DNA from 3 places in the Paenarthrobacter sp. CCNWLY172 genome. Region 2 is predicted to be linked to each of the others. Evidence: riboswitches for the same ligand, from Rfam matches in the RefSeq annotation. Region 2 holds a riboswitch; each other region holds the start of a gene.
What was found. Region 2 has a riboswitch for thiamine pyrophosphate ahead of thiC (phosphomethylpyrimidine synthase ThiC). Riboswitches for the same ligand answer to the same signal wherever they lie in the genome.

Region 1 (9,647 bases), on a different contig from region 2:
TACCTCCTCCTTGCCGGCCATAACCTTCCGGGCGGCGGTTTCGCCGGTGGCCTCACCGCGGGCCTCGCCCTGACCATCCGGTACCTTGCGGGCGGCCGGTTCGAGTTGAGCGAGGCTGCGACAGTCAGCGCCGGAACTCTCTTGGGGACGGGACTCGCGACGGCGGCAGCCTCGGGCCTGGTACCGCTCTTCCTCGGCGGACAGGTGTTCCAGAGCGCGATCATCGAGTTCTGGCTGCCGGTCTTCGGAGACGTCAAGTTTGTCACCTCCACCATCTTCGACATCGGCGTGTACATCGTGGTGGTGGGCCTGGCACTCGACGTTCTCCGCAGCCTCGGTGCCGAAATCGATGAACACTTTGAGGGCCAGGGCGCGCCCCTGGCAGAGGAAGACGCCTCCGACCTTGCAGGCGAAGCCGCTGAATCCGCCGCATCCGGGAAAGGTACCGCATGAGCATCAACCTGACCCTGCTGATCGTCATGGGCGTTTTGTACGCCTGCGGCATCTACTTGCTCCTGGAGCGGAGCCTGACGCGCGTGCTGTTGGGCTTGATGTTGCTGGCCAATGCCACCAACATCCTGATCCTGACCACCGGCGGATACGCCGGATTGGCACCCTTGTTCACCAAGGAAACCAGCCCGGACGCCTATAGCGATCCTTTGCCCCAAGCTCTGATCCTCACCTCGATCGTCATTTCCTTCGCCGTGACGGCCTTCATGCTGGGCATCATCTACCGCACTTGGGTCCTGGCACGGCAGGACGAAATCCAGGATGACCTTGAGGACCGTCGCGTAGCCAAGACGCCCAGCTTCGATGCCGAGGACGACGCTATTGTGCCCTTGGAAACCTCGGAGTTCGCCGTCACCCCTGCCACCACCTCGGACCACACCCACCCCGAAGCAACCGAGACCCCGAGCAAGGCACCGAACCAGGAAGGAGGCAGCGCGTGAATCTCGCAAACCTGTCGCCGCTAGCTGTCCTCCTGCCGATTCTGGGTGCCGCTCTTGCGTTCCTGCTGATCCGGCACCACACCGCGCAGCGTGTGGTGAGCATCGGCATCCTGAGTGCGACGCTGCTCCTCGAGTGCCTCCTGTTGATTTCCGTATGGGACGGCGGGACGACGTCGGTCACCTTGGGCGGATGGCTGCCGCCGTGGGGCGTGGTCCTGGTAGTGGACCAGTTCTCCTCGCTCATGTTGGTTGTCTCCACCGTGGTGAGCCTTGCGGTGTTGATCTACGCCACCGGTCAAGGCATGGCCGACGGCGACCAGGAAGCACCCGTCTCGATCTTCCACCCCACGTACCTGATCCTGGTGGCGGGCGTGTCCAACGCGTTCCTCACCGGTGATCTCTTCAACCTCTACGTAGGGTTCGAGATCCTGCTGACGGCGAGCTATGTGCTCATGACGTTGGGCGGCACGGGGCCGCGCATCCGTGCGGGCGTCACCTATGTGGTGGTGTCAGTGGTGTCATCCGTGTTGTTCCTCATCGCCATCGCCATGATCTACGGGGCCACGGGAACCATCACCATGGCGGACCTTGCCATCAAATTGGCGGAACTGGACCAAGGCACCCAAAACCTCCTCCACGTCATGCTGTTGGTGGCCTTCGGCATCAAGGCCGCCGTGTTCCCGCTGTCCTTCTGGCTCCCTGACTCCTACCCGACGGCGCCGGCTCCGGTTACGGCCGTGTTCGCGGGCTTGCTGACCAAAGTGGGTGTCTACGCCATGGTCCGTACGGAAACGCTCTTGTTCCCCGGCGACACCCTGAATGTTCCACTCATGGTGGTGGCATTACTCACCATGGTGGTGGGCATCCTAGGTGCCCTGGCCCAAAGCGATATCAAGCGTCTGTTGTCGTTCACCCTGGTCAGCCACATCGGGTACATGGTGTTCGGCCTGGCCATGAGTTCCGTGGCAGGGTTGGGCGCCGCCGTCTTCTACGTGGCGCACCACATCACCGTGCAGACAAGCCTGTTCCTGGTCACAGGTCTCATAGAACGCAGGGGCGGCAGCTCGTCCATGGACCGGTTGGGTGGTTTGGCCAAGCTTTCCCCGTTACTGGCCTTGCTGTTCTTCGTCCCGGCCATGAACCTCGCAGGTATTCCGCCGTTCTCTGGCTTCCTGGGAAAGTTGGGCCTCCTGCAGGCCGGCGTGGATTTGGGAACACCCTTGGCCATCACGCTGGTGGTGGGTGGCGTTGTCACCAGCCTCCTGACGCTGCTGGCCATCGCCCGCGTGTGGAACAGGGCCTTCTGGCGCAAGCCCGAAGACGCTGAGTATCCGGACCCAGCTCTCCTGAATCCCCGGAACGTGGGCGTCTTGCCGCGGACCATGGTTGGTTCGACGGCGGGACTGGTAGTTTTCGGTGTCGCGCTGACGGTCTTCGCCGGTCCGCTCTTCCAGGTGGCTGACGGTTCCGCAGGAATCATGCTGGATCGTTCGGCCTATATCCACTCGGTCCTGGGCGACTCGGTCGAGGTGCCACCGCTTGGGCCGCCCGAGGAAACACAGACGGGTGATGCCAAATGAGCCGTAAGCCCATTTCGTTCCGCACCGAACTCCCGCTGCTCATTTGGTTGGTCATTGTCTGGGGCGCATTGTGGCGGGACTTCAGTCCCGGAAACCTGCTGTTCGGTGCGCTGATAGCCGTGCTGGTAGCCAAGCTGTTCTACCTTCCACCAGTGGAACTGAGCGGCAGGTTCAACATCCTGCGCGCCATTCCCTTCGCCCTGATGTTCCTCGCCAAAGTGGTGGCAGCGAGCTTCCTGGTGTTGTTCCTGGCCGTGGTCAAGGGACCCAAGGTGCGCAGCGCCGTCGTCGCCGTTCCCTTGCGCAGCCACTCGGACCTGATGGTGACGGCCACGGGGCACGTCATCTCGCTGATTCCGGGCTCGCTGGTGGTGGAGGTGGACCGGTCGACGTCCACGCTTTACCTGCACGCGCTCAATATTTACGAAGAAGCGGACATCGACAAAATTCGCGAGGAAGTCCAGATCATTGAAGCGCGGCTGATCCGGATCATGGGCACGCGCGAAGAAGTAGAAGCCCTCAACGCTGAAGTACGTCCGGGAATGGAAGGGGCAGCACGATGAAGGAGATCATCCTTGTGGTCACGGCGGTGATCCTCAGCCTGGCTGCCGCGGGCGCGATTGTCCGCATCGCGATCGGCCCTTCCCTGCTGGACCGCGTCCTGGCATCGGATGTCTTGCTGGCCATCCTGGGTGCTGCACTGGCGATCGACATGGCGATGAACAGGCACCTCAACAACCTGATGCTGCTGGTAGCCCTCGCGGTGATCGGATTCATCGGATCAGTGACCGTTGCACGTTTCGTGGCTGAACGGAGGGAACAGAACAATGAGTCCTGATGCCACCGGCGTGGATGTCGTGATCGATGCTGTCACCGCAGTTTTCCTGGTGGTGGGAGCCTTGATGTCCTTGGGTGCCGCCATCGGTTTGCTGCGATTCCCGGATCTCATGAGCCGCATGCACGCAGCCACCAAGCCCCAAGTGCTGGGACTGTTCCTCATGCTTGCTGCTATTGGCCTGCAGATGCGAACGTGGTGGGTTTGGCCGGTTCTGCTGGTGGCATGGATTTTCCAGTTGTTGACGGCACCTGTGTCCGCCCATATGGTGGGTCGCTCCGCCTACCGCACCAAACATGGCCACCGCGAGATGCTCACCAAGGACGAACTCGAGGCTGTTGTGCAACGGGCGGCTGCGGGGCAAGAACCCCGCAACGACCGCTAAAAGTCCCGGTCACACAAACGCGGAGTCGCCTTGCGTCCAATGGTTCATTCCATCAGGTGGAGGCAAAAGCGACCCCGCGTTGCTGTCTGTGGTTGCGGGCTAGACGATGTCGTGTGACTTGGCGAAACGTGCAATGGCACGCTGTGTGCCACGGCTGGCCAACACCTGAATCAAGGTGCTGACGAAGGCTGAGATCAGCGCAAAAGTCAGTGCTGAACGCAAGCTCGTTTCCATGTCGTCGTTGCCCAGGGGTGGTTTGTTGCCAGTTGCCTTTTCCCACCCTTTGTTGACGAGTTTGGTGCCTACGAAGCCCGCTCCGAGGCTTACTCCGGCACCGATCAGCTTGAAGAAGAGGTTCATGCCCCCAGCCTAGCCGTCCGTGGGCCGACTCCAGAGTCAGCGCCGGCTTTCGCGCTCTTTCAGGAACGCTGCCAAGGACCCAACAGGGGCCAGCACGGGAACAACGGGGTGCTCTGCCGACCAGGCAGCATCCACGGAATCAAACTCAGCGATTTCCTTGAGCAGGTAGTAGGTGGGCGGCATCAGCTTCAGGGTCCCGGCTGCTTCAGCTTCCAGGATTCCGTCTACTGGCATCCACAACGATTGCCAGGCCTCCGTGGTTTGATGCTGCGGCTCGGCTCCCGGGGAAGGCCTGGCAACGTAGAAGTAGGTGTCAAAGCGCTTCGGCATGTCCGTAGGCGTGATCCAGTTGGCCCAAGGGCGGAGATCCGCGGCACTGATGCTGAGCCCGGACTCCTCCTGGACTTCGCGGATTGCGGCGGTGAGGACCGTCCCTGCGTTGGTTTCGGCCTGCGTTGAGGTGGCGCCGGTGGCGATGGAACTCGAACGCCAGGCGGCAGCGTGGCGTTGAAGCAGGTCCGCTGGGTAGTCCCAGCCTGACTCGTCCGCAGCATCCACCCGGCCGCCCGGGAAGACCACCATTCCGGCGGCGAAGTCCATGGTGCTGACCCGGTGCTGGACGAACGCCTCGATCCCGCCCGGGGCATCACGGAGCAGGATGACACTGGCAGCAAGCCGGGGCTCGGATATGGTGCCCTCGCCGGCAGGGTGATCCTGAATGGGTAGGTCCGTCATGAAAGTGCCCCTTTGCCGCGGTCGAGTCTGCTGGATCATTCTCTCAGGTCTCGTTGTGGGGCCGGATGTACAGGCCGAAACGGGCGCGAGGGGTGCAGAGCGGGCCCCGCAACGCACGCAACCCCACGCACGGGCCCCCCGGATCGCCCGATTGTGACCACCGGCCGGCATCGGACAGTCGCCCACAACACGGGCAGGTGTAAACTGAACCAGCCCATCAGGGCAGATTTGATAACGACAGGGGAGCGCCGCCGTCGGACCTTGCAGAGATGCAGGAGACGCGAGGGCGCTGAGAGTGCGGACAGCCGCAGACCCTCGAACCTGATCCGGTTAGTACCGGCGCAAGGGAGTCGAGCTTCTCAGAGTGTCCGGATCCAGGCGGCGCAGGCCGATGGGAAATCCGGGGAGCACTTTCCCCTCCTGTAACCTCAGGAGGCAGAAAATGACCACGGTAAACGTGAAGAAGACCAGTTATAACTGGCGTGTTGTAGACATCGTTGTGGCGGCCTTGATCGCCATCGCAGGCGGCGTGATCTTCTGGGCCTGGTCCCAGGGCGCCGCGCTGGTATCCATCCCCATGAACGCGACGTATCCGCCGCTCACCGGCCTGATCGCCGGTGGCTGGATGATCCCCGCAGTCCTGGGAATGCTCATTATCCGCAAACCCGGCGCCGCCCTCTTCTGCGAAGCCGTCGCGGCCACCGGTGAGCTGATCATGGGTTCCCAGTACGGAACCACCGTGCTGATCTCCGGGATCCTTCAGGGCCTAGGTGCCGAGCTCATCTTCGCCGCCTTCCGGTACAAGAAGTTCAACCTGCCCACGGCCCTCCTCGCCGGTGCCGGTGCGGGCCTCTTCTGCGGCCTGAACGACTCCTTCCTCCCGTGGGGCTGGAACATCGCCTACGAGGCAATGGACAAACTGGCGTACATCACTTTCACCACCATCTCGGGTGCCATCATCGCCGGCGCCCTGTCCTGGGTTGCCACCCGCGGCTTGGCTAAAACCGGCGTCCTGAGCTCCTTCGCATCGCGCAAGGCCGCGTCGGAGCCCGTCTTCAGCTGATGCCCGCCACGCAGAGCGGCAGCAAGAACAGCAGCCCGGTGAGGCCTGCCGCCATCTCCGCCGAGGGCTGGGGTTGGCGGCATGCCGGCAGGTCCGCTCCCGCCATTCATGGGCTTGACCTCCGGATTGAACCGGGCGAGCGGGTGTTGCTGCTGGGGCCTTCGGGCGCCGGCAAGTCCACACTGCTGCACGCCCTCGCGGGGGTGCTGGGTGACGAGGAAGACGACTCGGACGAGTCAGGTTCCCTGCTGATCGACGGCGTTGCTCCGCGGGAACAGCGGGGCCGCGCCGGTCTCATGCAGCAAGACCCCGAGACGCAGGTGGTCCTGTCGCGGGTTGGTGACGACGTCGCTTTCGGTGCGGAGAACCTTGCCGTGCCGCGAGAGGAGATCTGGGCCCGCGTCCATGAAGCGCTCGACGACGTCGGGTTGCGTACCGCCGCGGGCGGCGGATTGGCATTGGACCACCCGACGGCGGCGCTCTCCGGGGGGCAGAAGCAGCGCCTTGCGCTGGCGGGGATTCTCGCGATGCGTCCCGGCTTGATCCTCTTGGACGAACCCACGGCCAACCTGGATCCGGCCGGAGTGCTGGAGGTTCGGGATGCTGTTCGGCGTTGCCTGGACAAGACCGGCGCAACGCTGGTGGTGGTGGAGCACCGTGTGTCGGTGTGGAAGGACTTGGTGGACAGGATCGTGGTCCTGCAGCCGGGTGCCCTGGCGGCGCCGGGAACGGGCCAGGCAACGGGCGGGGTCCTTTTGGACGGCCCGCCGGACAAGGTCCTGTCCGAGGCCCGCACCCTGTTGATGGCTGCCGGCGTTTGGGTGCCGGGGTACGTACCGGCCACCCGCCAACGACGCAACCAACCCCACACCGCCCCACTGCTCCTCGCGGCCCAGGACCTCGCAGTTTCCCGGGAAAAGCCGCGGCGCAAGGGCTTCAAGACCATCCCGCCCGTCCCGGTTCAAACAGGAATCACCGCGCAGGTCAGGGCCGGCCAAGCACTGACCATCACTGGAGCCAACGGGGCTGGAAAGTCCACGTTCGCGCTCACGTTGGCCGGCCTTTTAGCGCCGGTGGACGGTACAGTGAGTGCCGCCGTCGAGCTTTCCAAAGGGGCCGGTATTGACCCGTTCAAGTGGAAAGCAGACCAGCTGATTTCACGGATCGGGACGGTGTTCCAGGAGCCGGAGCACCAGTTCGTCACAGGCAAGGTCCTGGACGAGCTCATGTTTGGGCCCAGGCATTTAGGCCACGGCGAAGAACGGGTGGACGAACTGTTGGAGCGGCTGCGGCTGACGCATTTGGTGGACGCCAACCCCTACACCCTTTCCGGCGGTGAGAAGCGGCGGCTCTCGGTGGCCACCGTGCTTGCCGCGCACCCCGAAGTCCTGGTGCTCGATGAACCTACGTTCGGCCAGGACGCCAACACGTGGGCGGAGTTGGCGTCGTTCCTTTCAGAGTTGCTGGACGCCGGAACGGCTGTGGTCTCCGTGACCCACGACCAGGAATTCAGCGCAGTGCTCGGCGGAACGGAGCTGCGGCTCGGCCCGGTACAGCACGGTGAAGCCACGCATCAGGAAGCTGGTGCAGCATGAGGGATGCACTGAACCTCCGCGGGAATCGTGCCCTGCTGACCCGAGCCAACCCCTTGGCAAAGTTCGTGTCCGTGTTTCTGATTTCCCTGGTGCTGGCCCTGTCCATCGACTGGGTATCGGCGTCCACGGCGTTGGTTGCGGAGCTGGCGTTGTTTCCGTTGGCCGGGCTTACGTTCAGGCTTCTGTGGCAGCGCGCCTGGCCGCTGATCATCGCCGCTGCGATCGGCGGCTGGAGTACCGCGATTGTGGCGGCGGACAGCGGCGCTGTACTGCTCGACGTCGGACTCTGGTCCATCAGCGAAGGTTCCCTTGAGCTGGGGCTGGGTTTCATGCTGCGCGGTTTGGCGATCGCGTTACCGGCAATCCTGCTGATGACCTGCACGGATCCCACTGATTTGGCAGATGCGCTGGCCCAGAAGGCCAAGTTGCCGCACCGCTTTGTCCTGGGATCCTTGGCTGCCATGAGGTTGGTTGGGCTCATGGCAGAGGAGTGGCAGACCATCGGCATGGCCCGCCGTGCCCGCGGAGTCGGTTCCCAGGGCAGCCCGTTCCAACGGCTGAAGGCCACGCTGGGCCAGAGCTTTGGGCTCTTGGTCCAAGCCGTGAGGAGGGCTTCGCGGCTGGCAGTCACCATGGAAGCGCGCGGCTTCGGCGGCGGTCAACGGACGTGGGCGCGCGAATCCACGTATTCGCTTCTGGACGCCTGGGTGGTCCTTGGCGGTGTGGTCATCGCTGCGGGTGCAGTCCTGACGGCACTCGGCGCTGGAACGTGGAGCTTCGTCTGGCGTTAGGGAGCCTGCTGTTCCTGGATCTCGTCGAAGCCTGCCCGGGTCAGGAATCCGAGTTGGGCTTCCTTCTCGGCAAGCTGGATGATGGGTCCCAACTCGAAGCATGTCGCCTCCAAACGGCGCAGGGCCTTGGCGTTGCGTGAGTCCGGCTCCACCACGATCCGGTCCTTGCCGGGCAGGCTGAACATGTACTTGATCAGTGCTGTGCCGAGCCTCGGCGTGAAGTGCGGGATGGGCCGGGTGGCCGGGGCCAACAGCAAGTGCATACCAATGTCAGCCTCGCGTGCGGGGTAGGCCTCGCCCACGGGGTCGTGCAGTGGTTCGTACGTCTGGAAAAGGGCCAGCGGTTCGCCATCAAGGACGGCCAGGAACGCGTGGTGGGTCTCCAGGGAATCAAGGAAATCGTAGATCCCCTGGACTTCTTCGCGGGAATTCTCCATCATTCCCCAAAACCTGGCGCGGGGCTGGGTGACCCATTCGAAGATGAGGTCGATGTCCTCGGCCGGAACAAGCGGCACAAGCCGCAGCGCGCCCCATCCTTCGAGGTCTTCGGAGTAGACGGTGGTACGGACAGAGAAGTCCTGGGTGGCGGTGGTCATGGCTTCCTTCGGGGCTGATGCGTGACAGATGGGATGCGGGAGCAGGATGAGTCAGGGATTGTCTTTGATCAATTCAGGCCAGTCAGTGACTACCGGGGTGAGTTCCCCTGCAGTCCAGAGCGGGAGTTGGTTGGCAAAGTGCTGGTGGCCGGGCGTACCGGAGGCACCGAAGGGCACGATCCAGCGGCTGTTGCGCCGCTCGGACAAGTCCCAGATGTAGCGGGCCACTGGACCACGGAAGCTTCGGTCGTCAACACCGGGGAGGCTCTCGGTGCAGAGCACACAGCCCGTATCTCCGCTGAGGGCCACGGTGGGTGCCGCTGACGCGAGTGGGCCGGGGAGGACATGGACGGCCAACAATGTGTGCCGGTCGCCCCAGGAGCGCAGCCCGGACTGCTCCAACGCAGCGTCCTCAAGCGCTGTGGCGGCTTCTGTATCGACGCTGATGCCGAGTTCTGAGCCGCGCACCAGCAGGGTCTCAAGCGCAAAGCCGATCCGGGATGCCACTGACAACCACGGTCCGAACAAGGGCGAGTAGCCCGTTGGCTCGTTCAAAGGGACAAATGCGGGATGGTTTGCCAGGCGCTGGACCAATGAGCCCCGCCACTCCGCAAACACTGCGGCGTGATGGCTCCCGGCATCCATGTGGCCGTCCCACTCCAGCAGCAGCGAACGCAGCCCCGCGGCTTCCCGGGACAATTCATCAGCGTCCAGGCCTGACAGCACCGACCGGAACAACGGCCACGGACCCAGGAGC
Region 2 (9,647 bases):
GCTTTGTCCTGCCGGATCCTTGGAGCTTTGACGGATCTGGGCGGCTGCGTCATACGGGGCGGGTCCTTCAGGTGATGTGGGGCCGTGGTGGGCCGGATGGTCAAAAACCGGGGATTTCCAGAGAAGTCCGACGCCTGAAACATATCCGTAACACCGGAGATATGCACCATTTACGTTGGGGAGGTTGTTGTAACCAGCGCGCAATATAAAACCCGAGCAGGTGAAACACGGCGGCACAAAACTCTTAAGCAGGACGCAAACGGCGTCAGGACAGCGGTTGAACCGCAGATCTAGCAAGAGAGGAACGTGCACCATGGAACTTACCGCAGGTCACGTATGGGTCATGGTGGCGGCGGCGCTTGTGCTGTTCATGACACCTGGTCTGGCATTTTTCTACGGCGGCATGACACGCGCCAAGGCAGCCTTGAACATGATGATGATGAGCTTTATCTCCATCGGCATCGTGGGCGTCGTCTGGGTGCTGTGGGGCGCCTCAATGAGCTCCGGCGAGGGCTTCATGGAGATCGTGGGCAACCCGTTTGCCACCTTCGGCCTCGAAGGCATCAATACCCCTGATGGGCTCATCAAGGTTGGCTACGCAGCCACCTTCGCCATCATCACTGTTGCACTGATCAGCGGCGCGATCGCTGACCGCGCCAAGTTCGGCGCCTGGAGCATCTTCGTTCCGGTATGGGTGACCCTGGTCTACTGCCCGCTGGCCTACATGGTCTGGGGTGGCGGCCTGTTCGGTCCCGAAGGCGCAATCGGCAAGGCCCTCGGCCCGGCCATCGACTTCGCCGGCGGCACCGTGGTGCACATCAACGCCGGTGTGGCGGCGCTCGTCCTGGTCCTCATCATCGGCAACCGCCGCGGCTTCGGCAAGGACCCGAACCACCGCCCGCACAATATCCCGTTCGTCATGCTCGGTGCAGCAATCCTCTGGTTTGGCTGGTTCGGCTTCAACGGCGGTGCAGCAACAACAGCAGAGCAGGGTGGCCTGATCTGGATCAACACTCTGGCAGCTCCCGCAGCGGCCATGATCGGCTGGCTCATCACCGAACGTATCCGCGACGGTCACCCGACGTCGCTGGGCGCAGCATCCGGCGTGGTTGCCGGCCTCGTAGCCATCACCCCGGCATGTGCCAACGTCAGCCCGGTCGGGGCCCTTGGGCTCGGTGTCGTTGCCGGTGTGGCTTCCGCCCTGGCCGTCGGCCTCAAGTTCCGCTGGGGCTTCGATGACTCGCTGGATGTTGTAGGCGTCCACCTCGTCTCCGGCATCATCGGCACCGTGGCGCTGGGCTTCATCGCCCTTCCCGCCGACGGCGTAGGTGGCGGCCTCTTCTACGGCGGCGGCATGACCCAGATGTGGGCCCAGCTCGCAGCGGCCGGCATCGCCATCGCGTTCTCGGCCATCATGACGGCCATCATCGCCTTCGCCATCCACAAGACCATGGGCTTCAGGGTTTCCACGGAACAGGAGAACGTTGGCGTGGACCTCAGCCTCCACGCTGAGACGGCCTACGAATTCGGAGTCAACGGCCACGGCGGCAGCTTCCAGCCGCTGCACAACGCCATGACTGGAAAGTCGGAAACCGCCGCAGCCAAGACCCCCGCAGAAGGCAAGGAGAGTGTCCAGGCATGAAGCTCATTACAGCGATCGTCCGCCCCGAAAAGCTCGAAGCAGTCCGGGAAGGCCTCGAATCCTACGGGGTCCAGGGCCTGACGGTCAGCGCGGCCAGCGGCTACGGCCGCCAGCGCGGCTACACCGAGGTGTATCGCGGAGCTGAGTACAACGTGGATTTGCTGCCGAAGATCCGCATTGAGGTCCTCGCCACGGATGAGCAGGCCGACGACATCCTGGATGTCCTCATCGCCAGCTCCAACACCGGACGCGCCGGTGACGGCAAGGTGTGGACCGTGGATGTCTACGAAGCAGTCCGGGTCAGGACCGGGGAGCGCGGCTCGGCCGCAATCTAAGTCCTTCACCCAAAAAGGCGGGCCGGGTACCAGTCAAGGTACCCGGCCCGCTTTCGCGTGTGGGAGGACATGAGGCCTGCTATCTTAGGCCGCTGCCTGTCTTTAGTCCACGACGCCGGTGGGCCAGTCCGCCGGCCCCGCGCTGCCGGCGTCGTACTCTTCCAAGGGGACGTCGCCGCTCTCCCAGGCGCGAAGCACCGGCTCGATGATCCGCCAGCAGTCCTCGGCCGTATCGCCGCGGACGGACAGGAGGGGATCGCCGCTGATGATGCCTTCGAGCACCTCTCCATAGGGCAGCATTCCGGCCGCGCTGAGCTGGGTCACCAGACTGGCGCGGTCCAGGGTGAAGATGTCGCCGGGGCCGTTCACATCGACGTCAAGCTGGAGCACGTCCGGACCGAAGCCGATGCGCAACTGGTTGGGGGAGTCCACGCCGGAGAATCCTTTGGGAAGGTGGGGGACCGGGCGGAAGGTAATGACGGCTTCCTTGCGCCGGCGTCCCATGGCCTTGCCGGAGCGCAGGATGAACGGCACCCCCTTCCAGCGCCAGTTGTCGATCTCCACCCGGATCTCGGCCAGGGTTTCGGTATTGCGGGCCGGATCAACACCGTCCTCCGCTGCGTAATCCGGCACCGTCCGTTCCCCGAGGGTTCCCGCGGTGTACCGTGCCCGCCGTGTGGACTCCTTGAACGGAGCCTTGATGCTGCTGGCACGCAGAACGGTTGCCACGGCGTCGCGCAGGTCCCGCTCCTCGATGGTTGCCGGCGCGTCGATCGCCAGGAAAGCCATGATGTGCAGGAGGTGGCTCTGGATCATATCCCGGAGGGCACCGGCAGTGTCGTAGTAGCGTGCGCGTCCCTCAAGGGCCAAATCCTCGTCAAAGACGATTTCCACTTTTTCGATGTGTTCGCGGTTCCACACGGGCTCCAGGAACCGGTTGGCGAATCGAAGGCCCAGGATGTTCAACACCGTGGCTTTGCCCAGGAAGTGGTCCACGCGGTGGATGTGGTCTTCGGGGACCAGGGCCGCGAGCGTCTTGTTCAGTTCGTGGGCGGATTCGGTGCCTGAGCCGAAAGGCTTCTCCATCACCAAACGGGTCCCGGCAGGCACCTGATCGCTGTGAAGTACCTCGCAGGCCTTCTGACTGACGTGGGGAGGCAAAGCGAAATAGATGGCGACGGGTCCCTGCAAGGTGGCCAGGAGGTCCGCCAGGGGACCGTCCGCTGTGACATCAAGCTGGTGGTACTCGGTGGTGTCAGCGACTTTTGCCAGTGCCGCACGGCCGGCATCATCAGCCGTGCCCGAGGCCGCGTTGAACGCACCCGCAACCCGCTCCCACCATTGTTCCGGAGACCAGGGGTCCGAGCCTGCACCTGCCAGCCGTAATCCGGGAGCCCTGCTGGAAGCCAGCAGTCCGGCGAGTCCGGGCAGCAGGAGCCTTCCTGTCAGGTCCCCGGACGCGCCGAGGATGAGCAACGTTTTTACAGTTGTTTTACTGGTCACTGTGCCAGCATGCCATCTTGCAGGTGCGACTTGGTACCCTAGATAGTCGAGTCCCCTAGTCGATTCAGATTTGTTGGGTTGAGACATGTTTGCTGGGGGCAATCGTCAAGACTCTGGTGTGCCGCATTGGCCGCCATTCGCAGACCATCGAAAGAAGTGCACGGCGCGTGTTCAATTCACTCTCTGACCGGTTGACAGCAACCTTCAAGAACCTTCGTGGCAAGGGCCGCCTCACCGAGGCTGATGTTGATGCCACAGTCCGGGAGATCCGCCGCGCCCTGCTGGACGCGGATGTTGCAGTATCAGTGGTCCGTGAGTTCACCGGCCGCGTGCGCGAACGTGCCTTGGGTGCCGAGGTTTCGGGTGCGTTGAACCCGAGCCAGCAGATCGTCAAGATCGTCAACGAGGAACTCGTGGAGATCCTCGGTGGCGAGACACGCCGGATCCGCCTGGCCAAGACTGGCCCCACCATCATCATGCTCGCCGGTCTCCAGGGTGCAGGTAAGACCACCCTTGCCGGCAAGTTGTCCAAGTGGCTGAAGGCCCAGGGCCACAGCCCCATGCTGGTTGCTTGCGATCTTCAGCGCCCCAACGCCGTGACACAGCTCCAAGTGGTGGGTCAGCGCGCCGGCGTCCCGGTGTTCGCTCCGCACCCTGGTGCCACCTCCGAGCTCGAGCACCCTGCCGGCGACCCCGTAGCGGTCGCGAAGGCAGGCGTCGAGGAAGCGCGCCAGAAGCTCCACGACGTCGTCATCGTCGATACCGCCGGCCGTCTTGGTGTCGACGCCGAGATGATGGACCAGGCCCGCCGGATACGTCAGGCCATCATCCCCAACGAAGTCCTCTTCGTGATCGATTCCATGATCGGCCAGGACGCCGTCAACACGGCGATGGCGTTTGATGAAGGTGTCAACTTCACGGGCATCGTGCTGTCCAAGCTCGACGGCGACGCCCGCGGTGGTGCCGCGCTGTCGGTAGCGTCCGTGACCGGCAAGCCGGTGATGTTCGCCTCCACCGGTGAAGGCCTGGACGACTTCGAGCTTTTCCACCCGGACCGCATGGCTTCCCGCATCCTTGACATGGGTGACGTCCTTACCCTGATCGAACAGGCTGAGAAGGCCTGGGACAAGGACGAAGCCGCCCGGATGGCGAAGAAGTTCGCCGACCAGGAAGACTTCACCCTGGACGACTTCCTCGCCCAGATGCAGCAGATCCGCAACATGGGCTCCATGAAGAAGATGCTCATGATGATGCCGGGTGCGCAAAACATCCGTCAGCAGCTGGAGAACTTCGATGAAAAGGAGATCGACCGCGTCGAAGCAATCGTCCGGTCCATGACGCCGCACGAACGCGTCGCTCCCAAGATCATCAACGGCTCACGCCGCGCCCGTATCGCCAAGGGTTCAGGCGTCCACGTGTCCGAGGTCAATGGCCTGCTGGAGCGCTTCGCCCAGGCCCAGAAGATGATGAAGAAACTTGCGCAGGGCGGCGGCATGCCGGGGATGCCCGGGATGCCTGGCCTTGGTGGCCCCGGCGGAGGCCGCAAGGGCGGCAAGAATGCGCCCAAGAAGAAGGCGCGTTCAGGCAACCCTGCCAAAGCAGCACAGGAACTGCGCGATGCCGAAGCCAAGCGGGCGAACGCAGCCTCGGCAGCACCGTCGGGTGCCGCTTTCGGCCAAGGCGCGGCAGAGTTCGATCCCTCATCGCTCAACCTTCCCAAGGGCTTCGATAAGTTCCTCGGCAAATAGGCCGCGGCTGACATCCCCACCGCGTCGCAGTTGGGATGTCAGGGCCGTGGAATAGGCTGAACCAATGCATAAGCAGCGCGTAGTCTTCGTTCACGGCCTGGGCAGCTTTGGTGCTGCGGCATGGCCGAAACAGCACGGCATGGCCCTCGCTTATGACGCGCTGTTCCTGCGCCGGCATGGCTTTGACGTTGCAGCAGAACCCGTGGGATCGAGCGTTGCCGCGGACGTTGCCATTGTCATCAATTCCCTGGCGGATACGGGTGGCGGCCACGTCGTAGCGCACGAGCAAGGTGCCATCTCCGCCATGCTGGCTGCCATAGAACGTCCGGACCTGGTGCACTCGCTGAGCTTGGTTGAGCCTGCTTGTTTGTCCCTGACAGCCGAGCTTCCGGCCACAGCCTCCCATCGGGCCCTTATGGAACCCCTGTTCGATGTACGGAGCCAGCTCAACGACGCCGACTACCAACGTGAGTACTACCGCCGGGCGTTTTCTGCCGAAACGGGGGGACTGGATACTCCCGAAGCGCGCCGTTCAGCCCGCAGGCTCAGGCTCCAGGCCCCGCCTTGGGAGGCCCCGCTGCACATCGTGCCCGGTGTCCCCACGTTGGTCCTCACGGGTGGCTGGGAACCCCTGTATGAGGAAATTGCCGGTTACCTCCAGGAAACCGGAGCCCTCCGCCGTGTTGCTGCGGGAGGGCACCGGCCCCAGGATTCAGTGGACGGGGATCACATCATCCGATCGTTTGTTGGTGACGTCGGACGGGCCATGTCAGTTCAGGCTTCCTGAGCCGGCCTCAAATGTGTCCGGGCTGCCGGGTACCTGCAGTTCCGGCAAATAGACCTTTCCGCCAGATGCCAGGAATTCCTGGCTCTTTCCGCGCATGCCGCTGTACATTTCCGCAATGGCTGTCTGCGCCTCTTCTGATCCGTATTCGTCACGGATGTCCTGGCTGATGCGCATCGAACAGAACTTGGGGCCGCACATGGAACAGAAATGGGCGGTCTTGGCCGGTTCCGCCGGCAGCGTTTCGTCGTGGAAGGCTTCTGCTGTGACGGGGTCCAAGGAGAGGGCAAACTGGTCACGCCAACGGAACTCGAATCTGGCCTTGGACAAGGCATCGTCCCGCTCGTGGGCCCCGGGATGGCCCTTGGCCAGGTCGGCGGCGTGGGCTGCGATCTTGTACGTGATGACACCGGTCTTGACGTCGTCCTTATTGGGAAGGCCCAAATGTTCCTTGGGGGTCACGTAACACAGCATGGCGGTGCCGTACCTGGCAATCTCGGTGGCGCCGATGGCTGAGGTGATGTGGTCATAACCAGGAGCGACATCCGTGACCAAGGGCCCAAGGGTGTAGAAAGGGGCTCCCTTGCACAGTTCCTGCTGGCGTTCCACATTTTCCCGGACCAGGTGGAACGGCACGTGGCCAGGTCCTTCCACCATCACCTGCACATCGAACTCCCACGCCCGCTGTGTCAGCTCGGCGAGGGTATCCAATTCGGCGAACTGGGCTGCGTCATTGGCATCGGCGGTTGCACCCGGGCGCAGGCCGTCGCCCAGGGAGAAGGCGACGTCGTACTGGGCGAAGATTTCGCAGAGCTCGTCAAAGTGCGTGTAGAGGAAGTTCTCCTGGTGGTGCGCCAGGCACCAACCCGCCATGATCGACCCGCCACGGGAGACAATTCCCGTGACCCGGTTGGCGGTCAACGGCACATAGCGCAGGAGCACGCCGGCGTGGATGGTCATGTAGTCCACGCCCTGCTCACATTGCTCGATCACAGTGTCCCGGAAAATCTCCCACGTCAGCTTGTTCGCCTCGCCGTTGACTTTCTCCAGCGCCTGGTAGATGGGGACCGTCCCGATCGGGACCGGGGAGTTGCGGATGATCCACTCCCGGGTGGTGTGGATGTCGTCCCCAGTGGAGAGATCCATGACGGTATCGGCACCCCATTGAGTGGCCCACTGCAGCTTGTCCACCTCTTCCGCGATGGAGCTCGTCACTGCTGAGTTGCCGATGTTGGCGTTAATTTTCACCAGGAAGGCTTTGCCGATGATCATCGGTTCTGACTCGGGGTGGTTGATGTTGTTCGGAATGATCGCCCGTCCTGCGGCAACTTCGCTGCGGACCAGCTCAACGTCACAGTTTTCCCGCAACGCGACGAACTGCATCTCGGGAGTCACCGTGCCCTGCTTGGCGTAGTGCATCTGCGTGACGGTTTTACCTTCGACGGCGCGGCGGGGCACCGGTTGGGTGCCCTTCCACTCTGCTGATGCTTCCCCGCGCCGCACCGCTGACTTGCCGTCGTCCAGCAGGTTTCGCTCCCGTCCGCGGTAAGCCACGGTGTCACCGCGGGCTTCGATCCATGGAGCGCGGAAAGGCTCAAGTCCCACAACGGGATCACTGCCGGGGCCCGCAGTGCGGTACACCTGGAACGCCGGGTTGGCTGTGCCGTTGGGAGACGGTTCCAAGGCGATCTCGGTGACGGGCACCCGGATCCCGTGGTCGGGGTCCTCCAGGTAGGCCAATGAATGGGATGTCAGCGACTGGGTCACAGATTCCGGCGTCCTTGCGCTGGAGCCGGACCGGTTTTGGGCAGGGCTGTGCTGTGTTTTTGTGGTGCTCAAAGGATTACTCACTTCCTTCGCCGGCATTACCCGGACAGGTTCAACGGTCGCAGACTGCATCAGTCCGATCTCAGCCCCTGCAGGGGCCCCCGTGTGGTCGTAGATGAAGCTACCACAGCTCACAACGGGCACCCAGTCACATGAACGAACCAGCGTCCAGGACGCCGCTGCGGACTAGGCTTTTGATATGGCCACCATCATCGAATTCAGCGGATCTGTGCTTGTCTCGGCGGACGAAGAGCGCCAAGGGATGTGGTCTGTTGACGGAGTCCTGACGTTCGAACGCCCCACGGCCACACCGGACCTGGTGTTGGATGGCTGGGTCCTCCCGGGTTTCGTTGATGCCCACTGCCACATCGGTTTGGGTGTGGGTGGCGCCGTTGACGAGCGGACCACCCTTGCGCAGGCCCACGCTGACCTCGACGCCGGGACTCTGCTGATACGGGATGCCGGATCACCAAGTGACACCCGTTGGGTCCAGCAACGTGCGGACGTTCCCCGGTTGATCCGGGCAGGTAGGCACATTGCCCGGAGCCGGCGGTACCTCCGCGGTTTGGGGCATGAAGTCGAACCCGGCCAACTCGTGGAGACCGTCCGGAAGGCAGCGCGGGATGGAGACGGGTGGGTCAAGTTGGTGGGGGACTGGATCGACCGTGGCGTGGGTGACCTCGCTGCCTCTTTCCCCGCCAAAATCGTCAAGGATGCCATCGCTGCCGCCCACGATGAAGGTGCCCGGGTGACGGCCCACTGCTTTGCCGAGGACACAGTGGACGACATGCTCGATGCAGGCATCGACTGCATCGAACATGCCACGGGCCTGCTGTCGCGACACATTCCGCGCTTGGTGGAGCAGTCCGTGCCGATCGTTCCCACCTTGGTCAACATTGCGACTTTCCCGGACATTGCTGCCCAGGCTGCCCCAAAGTTTCCTGACTATGCGGACCACATGGTGCGGCTTTGGGAGCGTCGGCGCGAGCGGGTGTTGGAGGCCTTTGAGTCAGGCGTGGCCATTTATGCGGGCACAGACGCCGGCAGCGTGATCAAGCACGGCAGGATCGCAGACGAAATGAAGGAACTGCACGACGCCGGCCTGCCGCCGGCCGCGGTCCTGGACGCCGCGGCGTGGCGTGCCCGGGAGTGGCTGGGGGCCGAGGGCATCAGCGAAGGGGCGGGTGCCGACGTCGTGTTGTGCTCCGAGGATCCCAGGATCGAGCTGGAAACTGTTTCCAGCCTCAAACACATCGTGCTGGGCGGTTCACTGGTCCGTTAGGAATAAATTGAAGCTTCAACTAATTTAGAGAAGTAGAAAGGTGCTGATGAGCGGCACCTCGAACCCGGGAGCGTCACATGACCACACCACTCAGCCAGGATCTTCTGCCTGCCGAACTGACCATGGGCACCGTCATGCTCAAGGTCGGCGACATGGCTGTCATGAGCGACTACTATCAGCGTGCCCTTGGCCTTGACGTCGTGGCCGAGCAGGATGGCGGGCTCTACCTGGGGCGGCTCGGAAAGCCCGTGGTGCATCTTGCCCCGGCGTCCGGTCTCCAGATTCCAGGCCGTGGGGAGGCTGGCCTGTTTCACACGGCCATTCTGTTCGACGACCAGCCTTCATTGGCCGCCACCATTGCTACCGCCGCCGAGTACGAGCCCCGAGCTTTCGCGGGCAGTGCCGACCATCTGGTCAGCGAAGCGTTCTACTTTACCGATCCTGAAGGCAATGGCATTGAGCTCTACTACGACAAGCCGCGTGAACTCTGGCAGTGGGATGGCAGGAATGTGGTGATGGACAATGT
Region 3 (9,647 bases), on a different contig from region 2:
GCTGAAGCCTCCGACGAAGGGGTGACCTCGCGTCGCCGTCGTCGTCGCCGCCGTGGCGACCAGGACCTTGAACTGACCGGCGGCTCGGACGACGATCCGCCCAACACAGTCACCCGCGTCCGCGCTCCCCGCCCCATCACGGAAACTGCTCCCTCGAATCGCGTGACCAGCGTCAAGGGCTCCACCAGGCTTGAGGCCAAGAAGCAGCGCCGCCGTGAATCCCGCGAGACCGGACGCCGCCGCCAGGTCATCACCGAGGCCGAATTCCTGGCCCGCCGCGAATCAGTGGACCGCCAGATGATTGTCCGCCAGCGCGACGACAGAATTCAGATCGGCGTCCTGGAAGACGGCGTGCTTGCCGAGCATTTTGTCTCCAAGACCCAGCAGGACTCCCTGATCGGCAACGTTTACCTGGGCAAGGTCCAGAACGTCCTGCCGTCCATGGAAGCTGCCTTCGTGGATATCGGACGCGGCCGCAACGCCGTGTTGTACGCCGGTGAAGTGAACTGGGACGCGGTCAACCTCGAAGGCCAGCCGCGCCGGATCGAGAATGCGCTGAAGTCCGGCGATTCCGTTCTGGTCCAGGTCACCAAGGACCCTGTAGGCCACAAGGGTGCCCGCCTGACAAGCCAGATCTCCCTGCCCGGCCGCTACCTGGTGTACGTGCCCGGTGGTTCCATGACCGGCATTTCACGCAAGCTGCCCGACGTCGAACGCAACCGCCTCAAGCGCATCCTGAAGGACCGTTTGCCGGAAAACGCCGGCGTCATTGTCCGCACGGCTGCTGAAGGTGCGTCGGAAGAAGAACTGACGCATGACATCAACCGCCTGCGCGCCCAGTGGGAAGGCATCGAAGGCCAGGCCTCCTCCACCAAGGTCCTGGCACCGGAACTGCTCTACGGCGAACCCGACCTGACCATCAAGGTGGTCCGTGACGTCTTCAATGAAGACTTCTCCAAACTGATCGTTTCCGGCGACGACGCCTGGGACACCATTGAGGCTTACGTAACCTACGTTGCCCCCGACCTTGTGGGCCGCCTCGAGAAGTGGACCAAGGACCAGGACATCTTCGGTGCCTGGCGCATTGACGAGCAGATCCACAAGGCACTGGAACGCAAGGTCTTCCTCCCATCCGGTGGTTCGCTGGTCATCGACCGCACCGAAGCCATGACCGTGGTGGACGTCAATACCGGTAAGTTCACCGGCAGCGGTGGAAACCTTGAAGAAACCGTCACCAAGAACAACCTCGAAGCTGCTGAGGAAGTAGTTCGCCAGCTTCGCCTGCGTGACATCGGCGGCATCATTGTCATCGACTTCATCGACATGGTCCTTGAGTCCAACCGCGACCTCGTCCTCCGCCGTATGGTTGAGTGCCTTGGCCGCGACCGCACCAAGCACCAAGTGGCTGAAGTGACGTCACTGGGCCTTGTCCAGATGACCCGCAAGCGCATGGGTACCGGCCTCCTTGAGGTCTTCGGTGAGCAGTGCGAGCACTGTGCAGGCCGCGGCGTGGTCACCCACGATGAACCGGTGGAGCACCGTCGCGCCAACGTTGTGGCTGCCGAGCACCACCGCCCCCACACTGAGGCGCAGCAACCCACAGCCCGAACAGAACGCAAGCGCCGCCGTGGCAAGGGCGGGGGACAGGCTGTCGCCGAGGCTCCCGCGCAGGTCCACAGCACTGCTTCCGCCCCTGCCGCACCTCCCGCGGCTTCCGAGCCGCAGGATCCTGCCAAGCAGGCCAAGGCAGAGGCAACCCGCGCTGCGCTGGCGACGATCGCTGCTGCCGCCCACGCTGCCCACCTCCACGATGACGAAGTTCACCGTGCAGAAGAGCAGGCACGGGCGGCCGGCCAGCACCAGGCGCCTGCCGCATCACAGCCGGAGGCTGGAGAGCACTCCGACCCCGAATCAGACCGGGAAGCATCGGTTCGTGACACACGGTCCACACCGGTTCTGCGATTCGGCGGCGAAGAAGTGGCCTTGCCTTTCGGGGAACACCACGAGGAACCGCCTGCCGCCAAGCCTGCCATGAGCCTGGATCTCCTGGCCGAAGCGTTCTCCCACCTTGGCGCAGCACCCGAGGCGAAGCCCGAAACCGTGGTTCCTTCCAAGGCAGCCGCTGCACCTGCAGCCGCCGTGGCGGGGCCCGTGGACGAGGACCCTGAAGCTGCTTCGGCGTCGAAGTCCCGCCGGGGGCGCCGCAACCGCAGTGCGAGCCGCGCCCAGGGTGCAGCCAACGAGACCAGCGTTGAGCACCACGAGGTAACTGCTACCGCAGCGCGTGGAACTGCACACCAGGCCAAAGCACCGGCGGAGCCTGCCAAGAAGGCAGCGTCCGAGGAACCCATCATCCTTGGGGTTGGTGTTCCCGCTTCGGAGCTCTAGGACCCGATCCGCAAGGGCCCCGCAGTAACCGCCACAGGCGGGTACTGCGGGGCCCTTTGCTGTCTGCTCACAGCGGTCATAACCGGTCTTCTGCGGAGTGCAGTTCCCGGGCCGTGCTGCTTCCCGGCTACGCTGGGGATTGACACGGGGTGCCGGGCATAGGGCCCGGCTGAGATCCAGACCCGTTGAACCTGTCCGGTTAGCACCGGCGAAGGGATGTCCCCATGACGTCATCGTCGTATTCTTCTGTGTACCCTCTGGCTGTTTGCGGCCGGGAAACGCCCCGCGTACTGAGTATCGCGGGCTCGGACCCCTCCGGCGGTGCCGGTATCCAGGCTGACCTGAAGAGCATTGCTGCGCAGGGCGGCTACGGCATGGCGGCGATCACCGCGTTGACGGCCCAAAACACGCTGGGCGTCAGTGCTGTCCATGTTCCTCCGGTGGAGTTCCTGCGACAGCAGTTGGAGTCCATCAGCACGGACATCGCCATCGATGCCGTCAAGATCGGCATGCTGGGTGACGCTGCGGTGATCGATGAGGTCCGCAGCTGGCTTGAGTCGGTGCGTCCCGGCGTCGTGGTCCTTGACCCGGTGATGGTGGCCACCAGCGGCGACCGCCTCCTGCGGGGGTCTGCCGAGCAGGCCCTGCGCGCTCTGCTGCCGTTGGCGGACCTTATTACCCCGAACCTCCCGGAGCTTGCCATGCTGTTGGGGGAGCCTGAAGCTGCTGACTGGGATTCGGCGTTGAACCAGGGCAAGCGACTGGCTGCTGAGTGCGGCACCACGGTCCTGGTGAAGGGCGGACACCTGGCAGGGGCGGAATGCCCGGATGCCCTGGTTAACACCAGCGGCCTCCTGCGGCAGGACGTCATCGAGGTAGCCGGACCCCGCGTGGAAACGAAGAACAGCCACGGCACGGGCTGTTCGTTGTCGTCGGCTCTGGCCACGGTCCAGGCCCGCACCGGCGATTGGGAAGCTTCCCTGCGCGAAGTCAAGCCGTGGTTGCTTCAGGCGCTGCTGCATTCGGACAGCCTCGACGTAGGCCAGGGAAACGGGCCGGTCCACCATTTCCACCACCATCAGGTCCTGAGGCCGGGGCAATTCGCCGCGGCGCTGTGGAAGGAAGCTGCTCCGGAGCTCGAGGCAATCTACAAGCTCAGCTTTATTGACGGCCTGCAATCGGGCGACCTCCCGGAGGCTGCGTTCAATTACTACCTCGCGCAGGATGCCCTCTACCTCAACGGGTATTCCAGGGTCCTGGCGCGTGCGGGCGCCCTTGCCCCCACGGAGGAGGAGCAACTGTTCTGGGCCAAAGCGTCACAGCAGTGCCTTGAGGTCGAATCGGAACTGCACAGGAACTGGCTCAGCACCCGAGAGGCATCCTCGGTGACCGGACCCGTCACGAAGTCCTACGTGGACCACCTGCTGGCGTCCTCGGCCACCGGCAGCTACTCCGTGGTGCTGGCGGCCATCCTGCCGTGCTACTGGCTCTACGCAGAGGTGGGCCAGCGGCTCCATGCATCGTTCGTGGAGGCGGGATCCCCGGCGGCGCATCCCTACGCGGACTGGCTCAGGACTTACGCCGATGAAGAGTTTGCTGCAGCCACCAGGAATGCGATCAATTTCACGGACGCCGCTGCAGCGGCAGCTTCCGAGGGGGAGCGGGCATCAATGGTGGAGGCTTTTGCCCAGTCCTGCCGCTACGAAACTGCATTCTTCGACGCTCCCCGGCTGTTCGCCTGACCGTTCCTGCCCGGACTTTTTATCTCCGGGTTTCTAACCGCCCCAGCGCGTCGCGGGTCAAATCACGTTAATCGCCCCAAACCCTGTAGGCTGTATGGGCACGGTGCCGGGAGAGTCCGTTACAACTGGTGATGCAAGTCACGTGGTAGCCTCCGGACCCGGCCTCATTTGCAGCCGAGGGTCAAACTAGCGTAATCTTGATCTTCGGTGCTTACGCCAACACTTGGGTTATGCCCCTTGGAATTGTTCAAGGGATGACTCGCGGACTTCGATCAGAAGTCCACGGCGTTGAGGCACAGCGCGAACCAAGCCTGATTTCGGTTCCAGGTTCCGCACGCAAATTTAGTTATAAACGTCGAGAGAAGTGAGTACCCAAGTGGTGTACGCGATTGTCCGCGCAGGCGGCCGCCAAGAAAAAGTTTCCGTTGGAGACTACGTAACGCTTAACCGCGTCCCCGGTGGAGCCGGCAGCACGCTTGAGCTGCCCGCCTTGCTCCTGGTTGACGGCGATAAGGTCACCTCCGCAGCTGCGGAACTGGCCAACGTCAAGGTGACGGCTGAGATCCTCGAAGACCTCCGTGGTCCGAAGATCGTCATCCAGAAGTTCAAGAACAAGACCGGCTACCGGAAGCGTCAGGGTCACCGTCAGGAACTGACCAAGATCAAGATCACCAGCATCGCGTAACTTTCGTTACCCGCTGTTCAGGTTTTTCAGTTTCCCCAGAAATTTAGAGGCAGGCATTTCACATGGCACACAAAAAAGGCGCGAGTTCCACTCGCAACGGTCGTGACTCCAACGCACAGTACCTGGGCGTCAAGCGCTTCGGTGGTCAGGTAGTCTCCGCAGGCGAAATCATCGTTCGCCAGCGTGGCACGCACTTCCACCCCGGTGCAGGCGTTGGTCGCGGTGGCGACGACACCCTGTTCGCCCTGCAGGCCGGCTCGGTTGAGTTTGGTACTCGCCGCGGACGTCGCGTAGTGAACATCGTTGCTGCTGCAGCTGCAGAGTAACAACAAGTTCTGAACCGGTGGAGCGGGCCAAACGGCCCGCTCCACCGTTCTTTTAACCGCATTACAATCGACTAGGGCGCTTTAGCGCACTGGTTTTGCAACAGCGCTGGCAACAGCAACAAACGCTGTAAGTAAGACAGCAACTGAGGAGATCCACGTGGCGAGCTTTGTAGACCGGGTAGTCCTGCACGTATCCGGCGGAACCGGCGGCCACGGCTGTGTCTCTGTAAAGCGGGAGAAGTTCAAGCCCCTCGGTGGCCCCGACGGCGGCAACGGCGGCAATGGCGGGGATGTCATCCTCCGGGTGTCCGCCCAGACCACCACGCTGCTGGACTACCACCATGCACCCCACCGCCACGCCACCAATGGTGGCCCGGGCATGGGCGACTGGCGCGGTGGCAAGAACGGCGAGACCCTGGTTCTTCCGGTCCCGGACGGCACCGTCGTTAAGACCAAGGACGGCGAAGTCCTGGCCGACCTCGTGGGTGAGGGTACTGAATACGTCGCAGCTGCCGGCGGCCAAGGCGGCTTGGGCAACGCTTCCCTTTCCTCCCAGAAGCGCCGAGCGCCGGGCTTTGCCCTGTTGGGCATCGAAGGCGAATCCAGCGACATCGTCCTGGAACTGAAGTCCATTGCGGACATCGCGTTGGTCGGCTTCCCCTCTGCCGGCAAGTCCAGCCTGATCGCAGCCATGTCTGCTGCCCGGCCGAAGATCGCCGATTACCCGTTCACCACGCTCATTCCCAACCTGGGCGTGGTCCAGGCGGGAGAAGTCCGTTTCACCATTGCCGATGTCCCCGGTTTGATCGAGGGTGCCAGCGAAGGCAAGGGACTCGGGCACAACTTCCTGCGGCACGTTGAACGATGCGCGGCATTGGTGCACGTCCTTGACTGCGGAACCCTGGAGTCGGACCGGGATCCCCTGTCCGATCTCGCCATCATTGAGGCCGAGCTGGAGAAGTACGCGGTTGACATGAGTTACGCCGGTGTTGACGGCGAAGTTGTTCCCCTGAACGAGCGCCCCAAGCTGGTTGTCCTCAATAAGGTTGACCTGCCCGATGGCAAGGACATGGCTGAGTTCGTTCGTCCCGACCTGGAAGCGCGGGGTTACCGCGTGTTCGAAGTCTCGGCAACCAGCCACGAGGGCCTGCGCCAGCTCGGATTTGCCATGGCGGAGATCGTCAAGGCAGCGCGCGATGCCGTGGCAATCGCACCCCCCAAGGTTGCACCGCCGGTTCTGCGGCCCCGTGCGGTCAACGAGTCCGGTTTCAAGATCCGCCGCGAAGAAAAGAACCTCGAGCCGCTGTTCCGCGTTCTGGGCGAAAAGCCTGTGCGCTGGGTCAAGCAGACCGACTTCACCAACGAGGAAGCCATCGGCTATCTTGCCGACCGTCTGGCTAAGCTGGGCGTGGAAACTGAGCTCTTCAAGGTTGGCGCCAAGCCTGGCGACACCGTGGTCATCGGTGAAGACGACGGCGTGGTGTTCGACTGGGAGCCCACCATGATGGCCGGCGCCGAACTCCTGGCAACCCCCCGCGGTACCGACATCCGCGTTGCGGACATTGGCGACCGTCCTACACGTTCGCAGAAGCGCGATGAGCAGATTGAGCGCCGCGAAGCCAAGGCCGCCGCCCGTGCCGAGCTTGAAGCAGAACGCAAGGCCGGCATCTGGACCGAATCCGTCAGCGGCCGCCGCGCACAGACCGTGAGGGAGAGCACCCTGGACGCCGGTGATGACGACTAGGACCGTCGACGTTCCGGCCACGGCCGAAGGCCTTGAACGCCAGGCCCTCGCCACCGCCAAGCGGATTGTGGTCAAGGTGGGGTCCTCTTCCTTGACCAGCATCAAGGGCGGTATCTCCGAGAAATCCCTTGCGGGACTGGTGGACGCCCTGGCGGACAAGCGCAACGCCGGCACCGAGATCATTCTGGTCTCTTCGGGGGCCATCGCTGCGGGCCTGGCACCTTTGGGACTGGCCAAGCGACCCAAGGACCTGGCAACGCAACAGGCTGCCGCCAGTGTAGGCCAAGGATTGCTGATGGCCCGCTACACACAGGCATTCAGTGCCCACGGCGTCACCGTCAGCCAAGTGCTGCTGACCGCGGATGACCTCATGCGCCGCACGCAGCACACCAACGCTTTCAGGGCGTTGGACCGCCTGCTCAACCTTGGCGTGGTGCCAGTGGTCAACGAGAACGACACCGTGGCCACGCACGAGATCCGCTTCGGTGACAACGACCGGCTGGCCGCTTTGGTAGCCCACCTGGTCCGCGCGGATGCGCTGGTACTGCTGTCCGACGTCGATGCCCTCTATGACGGTCCGCCGTCCCAGGGTGCCAAGCGTATTCCGTTGGTTCAGGGTCCTCAGGACCTTGAGGACGTCACCATCGGCAAGGCCGGTAAGGCCGGCGTCGGAACCGGTGGAATGATGACCAAGGTCGAGGCGGCGTCGATCGCTGCCGGCTCGGGTATCCACGCTTTGGTGACGTCAACGGCCAATGCCGCGGCCGCCTTGGCGGGGGAGGACGTGGGGACTTGGTTCTCCGTCAATGGCAACCGCAAGCCGGTGCGCCTCCTGTGGCTGGCGCACCTGGCGACGGTTCAGGGACGCTTAATGCTCGACGACGGCGCTGTTAAAGCAGTCCGCGAACGGCACAGGTCACTCCTTCCCGCGGGCATTTCGGAGGTCAGCGGTGACTTCGAAGCCGGCGATCCCGTGGAAATGGTTGCCCATGACGGAACCGTGCTGGCGCGTGGGCTGGTGAACTACTCTTCGGAGGAACTTCCGCGCATGCTGGGCCGCACTACCCAGGAGCTCGGCCAGGCGATGGGCCGGGGTTACGACCGCGAAGTTGTTCATGTTGATGATCTGGTGCTCCTGCGGACGCCCCGCTCATCTAAACTTGGAGCATGACTGAAGCGCTGACCCCTGATGCCCCTGTGATCTCCGACGTTTCCGGTGTTGCCGGACAAACGCCGGAGAACCCTGTGGCAGGCGGCGCTCCGCTCTCCCCGGAGGATGTCCAGGCCGCCGTTCATGCCATTGCCGACCGTTCCCGCAAGGCTGCCCGCCGGATGGGCCAGGCGAACCGTGCCTGGAAGGATCGTGCGCTCCGTGCCATTGGAACAGCCTTGGTGGAGAACCGGAAGCATGTTTTGGAGGCCAACGCCAAGGACGTTGCCGCAGGCCGCGCCAATGGCACGTCCGCAGCGCTCCTGGACCGCCTCACGCTGACTCCTGCCCGGATCGATGGCTTGGTTGCGGCCCTGGAGAATCTGGCAGGCCTGCCGGATCCCGTAGGCAACGTAGTCCGCGGACAGACGCTCCCCAACGGCCTGCGCCTGCGCCAGGTCAACGTACCCATGGGCGTTGTGGCCGCCATTTATGAGGCCCGCCCGAACGTGACCGTTGATATCGCCGGCTTGGCCCTCAAGAGCGGCAACGCCGTGATTCTTCGTGGCGGGTCAGCTGCGGCGAACACCAATGAGGCTTTGGTGCGGATCCTTCGGGAAGCACTGGATTCGGTGGGCCTGCCGGCCGATGCTGTCCAGACCGTGGACCAGTACGGCCGCGAAGGTGCCAACGTGCTGATGCGTGCTCGCGGGCGCGTGGACGTCCTCATTCCGCGGGGCGGGCGGGACCTCATCCAGACGGTGGTCACCAACTCTGCCGTACCCGTTATTGAGACCGGCGAAGGCAACGTCCACATCTTCATCGACGAGTCCGCGAATGAAGAAATGGCTGTGGAGATCCTCCTCAATGCCAAAACACAGCGTCCCAGCGTCTGCAACACAGTTGAGACCCTGCTGGTGCACTCGGGCTCAACGGTGCTTCCTGCTGTTGCCAAGGCATTGCGGTCACAAGGGGTGACGCTCCATGTGGACGAGAGGATCGCCGCTGCCTTGGGCAAGGACGTTGAAAGCGTTCCCGCTGACGACGACGATTGGGCCACCGAATACATGGACCTGGACCTTGCAGTGGCCATGGTGGACAGCCTGGATGAGGCCGTCAACCACATTCGCACGTGGACCACGGGACACACTGAAGCGATCCTCACCAACAACCTTGCCAACGCCGAGAAGTTCATCGCAGAGGTTGATTCCGCTGCCGTGATCGTCAATGCCTCCACGCGCTTTACCGACGGCGGTGAACTGGGCCTCGGCGCCGAGGTGGGCATTTCGACACAAAAGCTGCACGCACGGGGTCCCATGGGCCTCACGGAGTTGACCACCACCAAGTGGATCGTCCAGGGTGAAGGCCAAGTCCGCAGCTAGCAACGCTGTAACATAGAACAGAAGTCCGGAACGTCGGGATGCCCCGCCGTGCAAACATTTGAGAACCAACTAGGGGAGAAGATGCTGTTTCAGCAGATCGCCACGTCCATTGCCGCCCAAACTGAAGGCGGCGGCCACGAGGAACTCGCACCCCTGTGGGCAGAGCCGTGGGTCTTCGGCATCGTGATGTTTGCCCTGATGCTGGTCCTCCTGTTCGTCACCCTGTCCTA

Region 1: it holds a riboswitch for thiamine pyrophosphate, as region 2 does, so the genes downstream of both, WBN73_RS08230 (ECF transporter S component) here and thiC (phosphomethylpyrimidine synthase ThiC) in region 2, are expected to answer to the same signal.
Region 3: it holds a riboswitch for thiamine pyrophosphate, as region 2 does, so the genes downstream of both, thiD (bifunctional hydroxymethylpyrimidine kinase/phosphomethylpyrimidine kinase) here and thiC (phosphomethylpyrimidine synthase ThiC) in region 2, are expected to answer to the same signal.

The regions. Positions count from the first base shown of each region.
Region 1 covers NZ_JBBEGB010000004.1:318,331-327,977, reverse strand. Annotated here, with positions in the region: gene WBN73_RS08270 (Na+/H+ antiporter subunit A) at 1-453, shown strand, start outside; gene WBN73_RS08265 (Na(+)/H(+) antiporter subunit C) at 450-950, shown strand; gene WBN73_RS08260 (Na+/H+ antiporter subunit D) at 947-2,530, shown strand; gene WBN73_RS08255 (Na+/H+ antiporter subunit E) at 2,527-3,093, shown strand; gene WBN73_RS08250 (monovalent cation/H+ antiporter complex subunit F) at 3,090-3,368, shown strand; gene mnhG (monovalent cation/H(+) antiporter subunit G) at 3,358-3,750, shown strand; gene WBN73_RS08240 (DUF4235 domain-containing protein) at 3,850-4,110, opposite strand; gene WBN73_RS08235 (NUDIX hydrolase) at 4,147-4,845, opposite strand; TPP riboswitch at 5,075-5,211, shown strand; gene WBN73_RS08230 (ECF transporter S component) at 5,288-5,908, shown strand; gene WBN73_RS08225 (ABC transporter ATP-binding protein) at 5,908-7,503, shown strand; gene WBN73_RS08220 (energy-coupling factor transporter transmembrane component T family protein) at 7,500-8,294, shown strand; gene WBN73_RS08215 (GNAT family N-acetyltransferase) at 8,291-8,890, opposite strand; gene WBN73_RS08210 (penicillin acylase family protein) at 8,942-9,647, opposite strand, start outside.
Region 2 covers NZ_JBBEGB010000003.1:380,857-390,503, forward strand. Annotated here, with positions in the region: gene WBN73_RS06560 (MFS transporter) at 1-53, opposite strand, end outside; gene WBN73_RS06565 (ammonium transporter) at 314-1,642, shown strand; gene WBN73_RS06570 (P-II family nitrogen regulator) at 1,639-1,977, shown strand; gene WBN73_RS06575 (glucose-6-phosphate dehydrogenase) at 2,080-3,480, opposite strand; gene ffh (signal recognition particle protein) at 3,648-5,228, shown strand; gene WBN73_RS06585 (alpha/beta hydrolase) at 5,293-6,015, shown strand; gene thiC (phosphomethylpyrimidine synthase ThiC) at 5,998-7,851, opposite strand; TPP riboswitch at 7,847-7,954, opposite strand; gene WBN73_RS06595 (amidohydrolase family protein) at 8,039-9,121, shown strand; gene WBN73_RS06600 (VOC family protein) at 9,199-9,647, shown strand, end outside.
Region 3 covers NZ_JBBEGB010000014.1:15,907-25,553, reverse strand. Annotated here, with positions in the region: gene WBN73_RS18435 (Rne/Rng family ribonuclease) at 1-2,388, shown strand, start outside; TPP riboswitch at 2,524-2,622, shown strand; gene thiD (bifunctional hydroxymethylpyrimidine kinase/phosphomethylpyrimidine kinase) at 2,613-4,130, shown strand; gene rplU (50S ribosomal protein L21) at 4,507-4,815, shown strand; gene rpmA (50S ribosomal protein L27) at 4,878-5,141, shown strand; gene obgE (GTPase ObgE) at 5,299-6,885, shown strand; gene proB (glutamate 5-kinase) at 6,875-8,056, shown strand; gene WBN73_RS18405 (glutamate-5-semialdehyde dehydrogenase) at 8,053-9,417, shown strand; gene WBN73_RS18400 (hypothetical protein) at 9,499-9,647, shown strand, end outside.